Regions from separate parts of the Saccharopolyspora sp. NPDC050389 genome, predicted to be linked through region 2. Evidence: riboswitches for the same ligand, from Rfam matches in the RefSeq annotation. Region 2 holds a riboswitch; each other region holds the start of a gene.
The links. A riboswitch is a leader RNA that binds a small molecule or an ion and turns the genes downstream of it on or off. The one in region 2 is predicted to bind glycine.
Positions count from the first base shown of each region.

Region 1 (3,268 bases), on a different contig from region 2:
GGGATCTGCACCAAGCCACCGATCGGATCACAGGTGAGCCCGAGGTTGTGCTCCATCGCGATCTCCGCCGCGTTCTCCACCTGGCGCGGAGTTCCACCGAGCACCTCGGCGAGCCCGGCCGCCGCCATCGAACACGCCGACCCGACCTCGCCCTGGCAACCGACCTCGGCACCGGAGATCGACGCGTTCTCCTTGAACAGCACGCCGACCGCGCCGGCCGCAAGCAGGAACCGCACCACACCGTCGTCGTCCGCGCCCGGCACGAACCGCATGTAGTAGTGCAGCACCGCCGGGACGATGCCGGCCGCACCGTTGGTCGGCGCAGTCACCACGCGCCCGCCGGCCGCGTTCTCCTCGTTCACCGCGAGCGCGAACAGGGTGACCCACTCCAGCGGATCGTCGGCCTCGGTCAACGAAGCCGCCAGCTCCGCCGCCCGCCGCTTGACCTTCAGCCCACCAGGCAGCTCTCCGGAGTTCCGGCACCCGTTGTCCACGCACTCGCGCATGACCTGCCAGATGCCCAGCAGCTCCTTGTGCACGGCGTCCCCGCCGCGCCACGACAGCTCGTTCGCCAGCATCACACCGCTGATCGGCAGCCCGGACTCCTCGGTGCGGTCGAGCAGTTCCACGCCGGTCCGGAACGGGTACCGCACCGCGGTCTCGTCGGGCTTGATCCGATCGGTGCCGGTGGCGTCCTCGTCGACGACGAAACCACCGCCCACCGAGTAGAAGACCGAACTCTCCAGCTCGGCCCCGTCGGTGCCGGTCGCGGTGAACCGCATCCCGTTGGGGTGCAGCGGCAGCGACTTGCGCCGGTGCATCACCAGGTCGCGGTCCGCGGTGAACCGGATCTCCTGCACGCCGTCGAGCCGCAACCGCCCGGTCTCCCGGATCTCGGCGACCCGGCCTTCGACCGCCGCCGGGTCGACGGTCTCCGGGCTGTGCCCCTCGAGACCGAGCAGCACCGCCTTCGGGCTGCCGTGCCCGTGCCCGGTCGCGCCGAGCGACCCGAAGAGTTCCGCCTTGATCCGCTTGACCTGCGGCAACCGGCCCGCGCTGTGCAGCCGTTGCGCGAACATCCGGGCCGCGCGCATCGGGCCGACCGTGTGCGAGCTGGACGGTCCGATACCGACCGAGAACAGGTCGAAGACACTGATCGCCATTGACCGTCTCCTCCCTCGCCGATTCCCCGCTACTCCGCGATCACCGCGGCGTACTGCTCGGCGGTGAGCAGAGCACCGGTGTCGGAGGTGCGCACCTCCAGCAGCCAGCCCTCGCCATACGGCTCGGAGTTGACCAGCGCCGGGTCGTCCACGACGGACTCGTTGATCGCCACGACCTCGCCGGTGACCGGCGCGAACAGGTCGCTGACGGACTTCGTGGACTCCAGCTCACCGCAGGGCTTGCCCGCTTCGATCTGCTCCCCCACCTCGGGCAGCTGCACGTAGACGATGTCGCCGAGCGCGTCCGCGGCGTGCTGGGTGATGCCGATCCGGACCAGCTCGTCGCGGTCCTCGATCCACTCGTGCTCTTCGGTGTAGCGCAGGTTCGCGGGCAGAGACATGTCAGGAGGCTCCAAGGCTTTCGAGGGGCAGGGGTTGCCCGGGATGGCTGGGCCTCCCCCTCTGTTTCGGAACCTGAGAGCTTCGCCGCGGTTTCTCGCGGCTTGCACCGTGGGTGGAGCGTCAGCGATGACGCGCACTTTCCAGAGTTGCCTCGCCCGAACGGTCATGGGTGCCTGAGAGTTTGTGGGGAGTCTTGCTCCTTCGGCGCCCTGACGGCTCGGCGTGAGTCCTCAGGGTCTCTCCCGCACGGGGTCGACGGCCGGTATGCGATTGTCGATGTGCTCAGCAACGATAAACGGGCCAGCCCTGGTGTCAATGCCCTCCCCCACCTGACCGGCGGCGGCCCGAAGCACTCAGGAGGCCGGTGATGCTGGACGTCCGGGCGCTGGTCGAGCGGGTCGGCCCCACGCTTCTGCGCACCGTGGTCAGCCCAGAGCCGACCGTCTGCGTGGGGGACGTCGTCATCGCCGAACCCGATCAGCCGCCGACCGCGGCGGGCGGCGACCTCGTGCTCGGCGTGGCCGTCACGGACCGCGAGCACGCGAGGCGGCTAACGCGGGCCTGCGGCGCGCAGGGCGCGGCAGCGGTGCTGTTCAAGCCGCCGATCTCGGCTGATGACGCGGTGGCCGCAGCGGCCGAGGAAGCCGGGGTCGCCCTGGTGGAGGTTCGGCCGGGCACCGGCTGGGCGCAGTTGGTGTGGCTGATCCGGGCCGCGCTGGCCGGGACCGGCATCGAGGAGGCCGACGCGCGCGGCACCGGGGTCGGCGACCTGTTCCGGCTCGCCGACGCGGTGGCCGACGTGGTGGACGCACCGGTCACGATCGAGGACGCGCACTCCCAGGTCCTGGCCTACTCCGCCCGGCAGGACCTCACCGACCCGGCGCGGGTGTCGACGATCATGGGCCGCAAGCAGCCCGACGACGTGCTCGCCAAGTTCCGGGCCCGCGGCACGTTCCGCCAGCTCAGCAAGGGCAGTTCGGCGATCTTCGTGCCCGCCCAGCAGGACGGCACCCTGCCCCGGCTGGTGGTGCCGATCCGGATGGGCGGCGAACTGCTCGGCTCGATGTGGGCCGTGGTGCCCGGCGAGGTTTCCGAGGAGCGCTCCACCGCGTTCGCCGACACCGCCCCGCTGGTCGCGTTGCAACTGCTGCGGTGGCGGGCGGTGGCGGACGCCGAGCGCCGCCGGTCCGCCGAGCAGGTGCGGCTGCTGCTGGAGGGCGGCGAGGGCTGGCGGGTGGCCGCGAACGAGCTGGCGGTGCCCAACGAGGCGCATCGGGTCGTCGCGATCGAAATGCCGTCGTCCGCAGGGCCCGCGGAGGGACACCGGCTGGCGATGTGGGAGTGGATCACGCGCGGGATCGGGCGGCGCCCGCTGGTCACCGAGATCGGCACCATGCTCTACGCGCTGGTGCCCGACCGGGTGGGCGCGGGCGGCTGGCCGGACCTGCGGGATGCACTCACGTCCCATGACGCTTCGCCGCGCCCGCTGATCGCGGTGGGCAACCCGGTGGCGGTCGCCGAGCTCCCTCAGTCGCGCGCGCAGGCCGAGGAGCTGGTCGGTCTGCTGCGCACCGGCCAGCTGCGAGACCGGGTGGCGGTGTACGAGGAGAACTGGCATCTGGTGGTGCTCAGCCGAATGGCCGGTGCGTCGACCGACGCGGGCGTCGGCACGCTCGGCCCGCTGCCGGTGCTGCGCGAGCACG
Region 1 is NZ_JBFAKG010000011.1:67,221-70,488, reverse strand. Features, by position in the region: gene AB0I53_RS09630 (L-serine ammonia-lyase) at 1-1,163, opposite strand, end outside; gene gcvH (glycine cleavage system protein GcvH) at 1,193-1,564, opposite strand; glycine riboswitch at 1,716-1,820, opposite strand; gene AB0I53_RS09620 (helix-turn-helix domain-containing protein) at 1,933-3,268, shown strand, end outside.
Region 1: another riboswitch for glycine. It lies ahead of gcvH (glycine cleavage system protein GcvH); the one in region 2 lies ahead of gcvT (glycine cleavage system aminomethyltransferase GcvT).

Region 2 (3,268 bases):
TCCACGATCTCGTTGGCGTGGGTGGCGCCGAAGAGCTTGGCCACCGACTGCGCGTGTCGGGAGTCCATGCCCTGGTCGACCTGCCAGGCCGCCTGCAGCACGAGCCAGCGCAGCGCCTCGATCTCCACCGCGGAGTCGGCGATCATCCACTGGATGGCCTGGCGCTCGGCGATCGGCTTGCCAAAGGTCTCGCGGGTCTTGGCGTATTCCATGCCCATCTCGACGAGCCGCTCGCAGGCGCCGAGGGCGTGCGCGGGCAGCAGGTAGCGGCCGCGGCCGATCCACTGCATGGCGAGCTTGAAGCCGTGGCCGACCTCGCCGAGCACGTTGCGCTCCGGGACCCGCACGTTGTCGAACACCAGCGCGGCGGGCTGCCGCTCCCACGGGCCCATGATGTCGATCGGCTCGGACTTCCAGCCCGCGTCGCGGTCGGCCAGGAAGCAGGTGACGCCGCCGTTGGCGCCCTTCTCCCGGTCGGTCACGGCGAAGACCATCACGAAGTCGGCGTCGATGCCGCCGGTGATGAAGGTCTTCTCGCCGTTGATGACCCACTCGTCGCCGTCCTTGACGGCGGTGGTGCGCAGGTTCTTGGCGTCCGAGCCGGCGCCGGGCTCGGTGATCGCGAAGCAGGACTTGCGGGTGCCCTCGATCGTCGGGAGCAGGTAGCGCTCCTTCTGGTCGGCGTTGGCGTAGTAGAGGATGTTGTCGGCGTAGCCGCCGAAGCGGAACGGCACGAAGGTGCGGCCGAGCTCGACCTCGATGAGCGCCGTCATCACCGCCGACAGGCCCATGCCGCCGTACTCCTCGGGCGTCTGCACGCCCCAGAACCCGGCCTGCTTCGCCTTGTCCTGCAGTTCCCGCTGCTCGTCCTTGGTCAAACCGCGCTCCCCGGCCCGCTCGCGGCGCAGCACCTCCGGTTCCAGCGGCACCAGTTCGCGCTGGACGAAGTTGCGCACCCAGTCGCGGATGTCGCGTTCTGTGTCGGACAGCGAGAAGTCGACCATCGCCGGATCCTTTCCTGCGGCCAGCTAACTAACGACGTTAGTTTTGTGGCAGCCTAAGACGGTCTCGGCGACCGCCGCAAGGGATCCGACGAGGAGAAGACGTGCCCAGACCGACCATCCCCCGGCTGTCGCCGGAACGCATCCAGCGGATCGGGCTGGAGATCATCGACGCCGACGGCCTCGAAGCGCTGTCCATGCGGCGGCTGGCCGAACGACTCGGCGTCCGCGCGGCGTCGCTGTACAACCACGTGTCGACCAAGGACGAGCTGCTGCACGAGATCGCCGACGACGTGATGACCGCGGTGGACGTCTCGGGCTTCGAAACGGACTGGACGACCGGCCTGCGCACCTGGGCGCGCTCCTACCGGGCCGCCCTGATCGCCCACCCGAACCTGGTCCCGTTCCTGGCCTACGGCCCGGCCCGCCGGGAGAACGCGCTGCGCAGGGCGGACGCGGTGCACGGCGGCCTGACCCGGGCCGGCTGGCCGCAGCGCTACGCCACGATGATCGGCGCCTCGACGAAGTACCTGGTGGTGGGCTCGGCGATGGGCTCCTTCAGCGGCGGATTCCCGGATGACGCGGCGCTCTACGGCGACCGCTTCCCGCACCTGAACAAGGCCCACCTGCTCCGCGAGCACGCGGCGGAGATCGACGCCGACAGCTTCGAGCTGGCCCTGGCGGCCCTCGTCGACGGCTTGGAGAAGCAGTACCGCGAGCTCACCGCCTGACGCCCGCCCGAGATCACTCACCCTCCCGGTTGACGTGGGTCACGCCGGTTCGTAGCGTCCTCTTCGCACAACCGAATACCGCGCCTACGACGTCGTGCGGGAGAGACTCCGGCCCGGTCCGGGACTGGAGCGCCGAAGGAGCAATTCTCCCCAGCAAACTCTCAGGCACCGGCACCGCACGGCACCAGGCGAACACGGAGAAAAGCAGAAGCAGGCGCTTCTCGCCCACGGTGCAAGCCGTCCCTCGGGGCGGCGAAACTCTCAGGCCAATGACTCCGGGGAGACCGCCCGACCAGCGCAAGCCCGCGCAGGTCGGGGTCGAGGTGCCCCCGATAAGGTTGGACTCAGTGAGCTGACCGGCCCTCGACTGCCGACCGGCGCCCACCAGGAGGAGTCTCACCATGTCGTCGCCACGACAGACGCCCTTGCACCACGTGCACGAAGCCCTAGGGGCGACGTTCACCGAGTTCGCCGGCTGGCGGATGCCACTGCGCTACTCGGGCGACACCGCCGAGCACAACGCGGTGCGCAACGGCGCCGGGCTGTTCGACCTGACCCACATGGGCGAGATCCGGATCAGCGGGCCGCAGGCCGCCGAGGCGCTGGACTACGCGCTGGTCGCGAACGCGTCCGCGATCAAGCCCGGCCGCGCCCGCTACACGATGATCTGCAACGCCACCGGCGGCGTGCTCGACGACCTGATCGTCTACCGGCTCGGCGAGCAGGAGTTCCTGGTGGTGGCCAACGCGGCGAACGCCGCCGTGGTCTCCGCCGAGCTGGCCGAGCGCATCGGCGGCTTCGACGCCGAGCATCGGGACGTCTCCGACGACTACGCGCTGATCGCGGTGCAGGGCCCGAACGCGGTCGCCATCCTCGCGCCGCTGACCGACACCGACCTCGCCGAGGTCAAGTACTACGCGGGCTACCGCAGCCGGGTCGCGGGCAAGGACGTGCTGCTGGCGCGCACCGGTTACACCGGCGAGGACGGCTTCGAGCTGTTCACCGCGCCCGGCGACGCCGAGGCGGTCTGGCAGGCGCTGACCGAGTCCGGTGCTTCGCACGGCCTGCAGCCCGCCGGGTTGTCCTGCCGCGACACGCTGCGGCTGGAGGCCGGCATGCCGCTGTACGGCAACGAGCTGTCCGCCGAGCTCACGCCCTTCCAAGCCAACCTCGGCCGGGTGGTCAAGCTGGACAAGGCCGGCGACTTCGTCGGCAAGGACGCGCTGGCCGCCGCGGCGGAGAAGCCCACCGAGCGCACGCTGGTCGGGTTGAGCACCGAGCAGCGCCGGGCGCCCCGGCACGGCTACCGCGTGCTGGACGCCGACGGCGCCGAGATCGGCGTCGTGACCAGCGGCGCCCCGTCCCCGACGCTCGGCCACCCGATCGGGATGGCCTACGTGGACCGCGACCACAGCGAACCCGGCACGCAGCTGCAGGTCGACATCCGCGGCAAGGCCGTCGCGGTGCAGGTCGTCGAGCTGCCGTTCTACCGCCGCAATGCCTGAAGAGAAATACACAGGAGGCAACACCATGTCG
Region 2 is NZ_JBFAKG010000019.1:7,518-10,785, reverse strand. Features, by position in the region: gene AB0I53_RS14805 (acyl-CoA dehydrogenase family protein) at 1-1,004, opposite strand, end outside; gene AB0I53_RS14800 (TetR/AcrR family transcriptional regulator) at 1,106-1,732, shown strand; glycine riboswitch at 1,820-1,919, shown strand; glycine riboswitch at 1,920-2,018, shown strand; gene gcvT (glycine cleavage system aminomethyltransferase GcvT) at 2,134-3,237, shown strand; gene glyA (serine hydroxymethyltransferase) at 3,263-3,268, shown strand, end outside.

Region 3 (3,268 bases), on a different contig from region 2:
ATGGGCGTGTCCGCCGCAACGCGGGTAGCGTCGGAGGCGTCGGTGCGCGATCCTCGACGGGGATGTCACGCTTCGGCGCGCTGGAGGAGGCGATGTGACGATGAGCAGCGAGATGCGCGTCGTCGGCGTGCGAGTTGAACTACCAGCAAACCAGCCGATTCTGCTGTTGCGCGAAGCGCACGGCGAGCGTTACCTGCCGATCTGGATCGGCTCGGTCGAGGCGACCGCCATCGCGCTGGAGCAGCAGGGTGTGCGGCCGCAGAGACCCCTTACCCACGACCTGCTGAAGGACGTCATCGGCGCCCTCGGGCGCGACCTGGAACAGGTGCGGATCACCGACCTGCAGGACGGCACCTTCTTCGCCGAGCTGGTGTTCGACGGGGATGTGCGGGTCTCCGCGCGGCCGAGCGACTCGGTGGCGCTGGCGCTGCGCATCGGGGTGCCCATCCACGCCGACGAGTCGGTGCTGGACGAGGCGGGGCTGATCATCCCGGACGAGCAGGAGGACGAGGTGGAGAAGTTCCGCGAGTTCCTGGACTCCGTCTCCCCGGAGGACTTCCGCGGCGCCGACACCTGAGCCCGCCGATCGACCGACGAGACAGCCCGGCCCCCGTCTGCGCGAGCAGGCGGGGGCCGGGTCGTCCGGGTGCCCCGCGCGTCGCGTTGACCTCCCCGCGGGGCAGGCATACCGTCGAACTTACGCGAATTGCCCCGGTGTGATTCGGCCGCTGGGCGGTGTTCGCGGCCCCGGATCGCGATGGTCCGGGAGCTGGTGATCGTCGTCGGCTTCGTGCCGGACGAGGGGAGGCAGGCGTGGTCGAGGAAGCGTCCAACCGGGATGCTGCCGTGGAGCAGGGCGAGCTGTTCCCCGACGCCTCGCTGCCGGACGAACTGGTCGGCTACCGGGGCCCGGCCGCCTGCCAGATCGCCGGCATCACCTACCGCCAGTTGGACTACTGGGCGCGCACCAAGCTGGTCGGCCCGTCCATCCGCGGTGCCGCCGGCTCCGGCTCGCAGCGGCTGTACTCGTTCAAGGACATCCTGGTGCTCAAGGTGGTCAAGCGACTGCTGGACACCGGGGTGTCGCTGCACAACATCCGGGTCGCAGTGGAGCACTTGCGCAACCGGGGCGTGCAGGACCTGGCCAAGCTGACGCTGTTCAGCGACGGGACGACGGTCTACGAGTGCACCTCTGCCGAGGAGGTGGTCGACCTGTTGCAGGGTGGCCAAGGGGTGTTCGGCATCGCCGTCAGCGGTGCGATGCGCGAGATCAGCGGCACGATCCACGACTTCCCGGCCGAGCGGGCCGACGGCGCCGAGCTGGTGCCGGTGGACGACGAGCTGTCCCGCCGCCGGCGCGACCGGCAGGCCGAGACCGGCTGAGCCGACTGGTCCGGTCGGGTGGTGTGCGGCCGGTGACATCGCTGGTCCGTTAGGGCCCCCTGATCGGGTAAGCTGCGGCACATCGCCGACCCCGTGCGGGAGAGTCCGGCCCGGCCTCGGCCGCGGTCGGCGCCGAAGGAGCAACCCTCCCCGACAACCTCTCAGGCCACCTGGACCGCACGGGCGAGATACCTCTGGAAAGAGGGCGCACCACAGTCGTGGTGCACCCCGCCGACGGTGCAAGCCCGGTTCCCGGGTGAAGCTCTCAGGCGTTCGCTTCGCGGACAGTGACAGAGGGGGAGAGCAGGGCAGTTCCGGCTGCCTGCCGCCCTTTGCCGCCGCGACGATTGAGGTTTGGCGATGACCGACGTGACCCACGACCGCATCCCCCTGGCCGCCCTGGAGCACGGCACGCCGTTCGCCGACCGGCACGTCGGCCCGATGCCGGCCGAGCTGGCCCGCATGCTCGACGTGATCGGCGTCGGCTCGCTGGAGGAGCTGGGGCAGAACGCCGTGCCGGACACGATCAGGGAAGGCGACCTGCAGCTGGCGCTGCCAGAGCCGGCCACCGAGTCCGAGGCGCTGGCCGAGCTGCGCGAGCTGGCGCGCCGCTGTCGCCCGCACACCGAGATGATCGGGCTCGGCTACTACGGCACGGTCACGCCGCCGGTGATCCTGCGCAACGTGCTGGAGAGCCCCGCCTGGTACACGGCCTACACGCCGTACCAGCCGGAGATCTCGCAGGGCCGGCTCGAAGCGCTGCTGAACTTCCAGACGATGGTCGCCGACCTGGCCGGGGTGCCGGTGGCGAACTCGTCGATGCTCGACGAGTCCACGGCGGCGGCCGAGGGCATGACGCTGGTGCGCCGCGCGGGCCGGGCGAAATCGCCGCGGTTCGTGGTGGACGCCGACACGCTGCCGCAGACCATCGCGGTGATCGAGACCCGCGCGGAGCCGCTGGGCATCGAGGTCGTCGTCGCCGACCTCTCCGCGGGCGCGCAGGCGTTGCCGGAAGGCGAGTTCTTCGGCGTGCTGCTGTCCTACCCGGGCGCTTCCGGCGCGGTGCGGGACCACGAGGAGATCATCGCCGAGGTGCACCGGCGCGGCGCGAAGGCCGTCGTCGCTGCCGACCTGCTGGCGCTGACGCTGTTGCGCTCGCCCGGCGAGATCGGTGCGGACGTGGTGGTCGGCAGCACGCAGCGGTTCGGCGTGCCGATGGGCTTCGGCGGCCCGCACGCCGGATTCATGGCCGTGGCCAAGGGGCTCGAGCGGCAGCTGCCGGGGCGGCTGGTCGGCGTGAGCGTCGACGCCGACGGCAACCCGGCCTACCGGCTGGCGCTGCAGACCCGTGAACAGCACATCCGCCGCGAGAAGGCCACCAGCAACATCTGCACCGCGCAGGTTCTGCTGGCCGTAGTGGCGTCGATGTACGCGGTGTACCACGGCCCGGCCGGGCTGCGGTCGATCGCGACCCGCGCGCACCGGATGGCGGCGGTGCTCGCCGAGCAGCTGCGCCGCGGCGGGATCGAGGTGCCGCACCGGGAGTTCTTCGACACGATCGTCGCGAAGGTGCCGGGCAAGGCCGACGACATCGTCGCCACGGCCCGCCGGGGCGGCATCAACCTCCGTCGGGTGGACGCCGACCACGTCGGCATCAGCTGCGACGAGACCACCACGCGGGCGCACCTGACTGCGGTGTGGCAGGCGTTCGGGATCGCCGGCACCGACGTCGACGAGCTCGACATCGAGACGCCGGACGCGCTGCCCGCGGCGCTGGAGCGCACCTCTGAGTACCTGACCCACCCGGTGTTCCACACCCACCGCTCCGAGACCTCGCTGCTGCGTTACCTGCGGCGGCTGTCGGACAAGGACATCGCGCTGGACC
Region 3 is NZ_JBFAKG010000049.1:59,094-62,361, reverse strand. Features, by position in the region: gene AB0I53_RS28745 (bifunctional nuclease family protein) at 101-577, shown strand; gene AB0I53_RS28740 (MerR family transcriptional regulator) at 814-1,383, shown strand; glycine riboswitch at 1,470-1,571, shown strand; gene gcvP (aminomethyl-transferring glycine dehydrogenase) at 1,744-3,268, shown strand, end outside.
Region 3: another riboswitch for glycine. It lies ahead of gcvP (aminomethyl-transferring glycine dehydrogenase); the one in region 2 lies ahead of gcvT (glycine cleavage system aminomethyltransferase GcvT).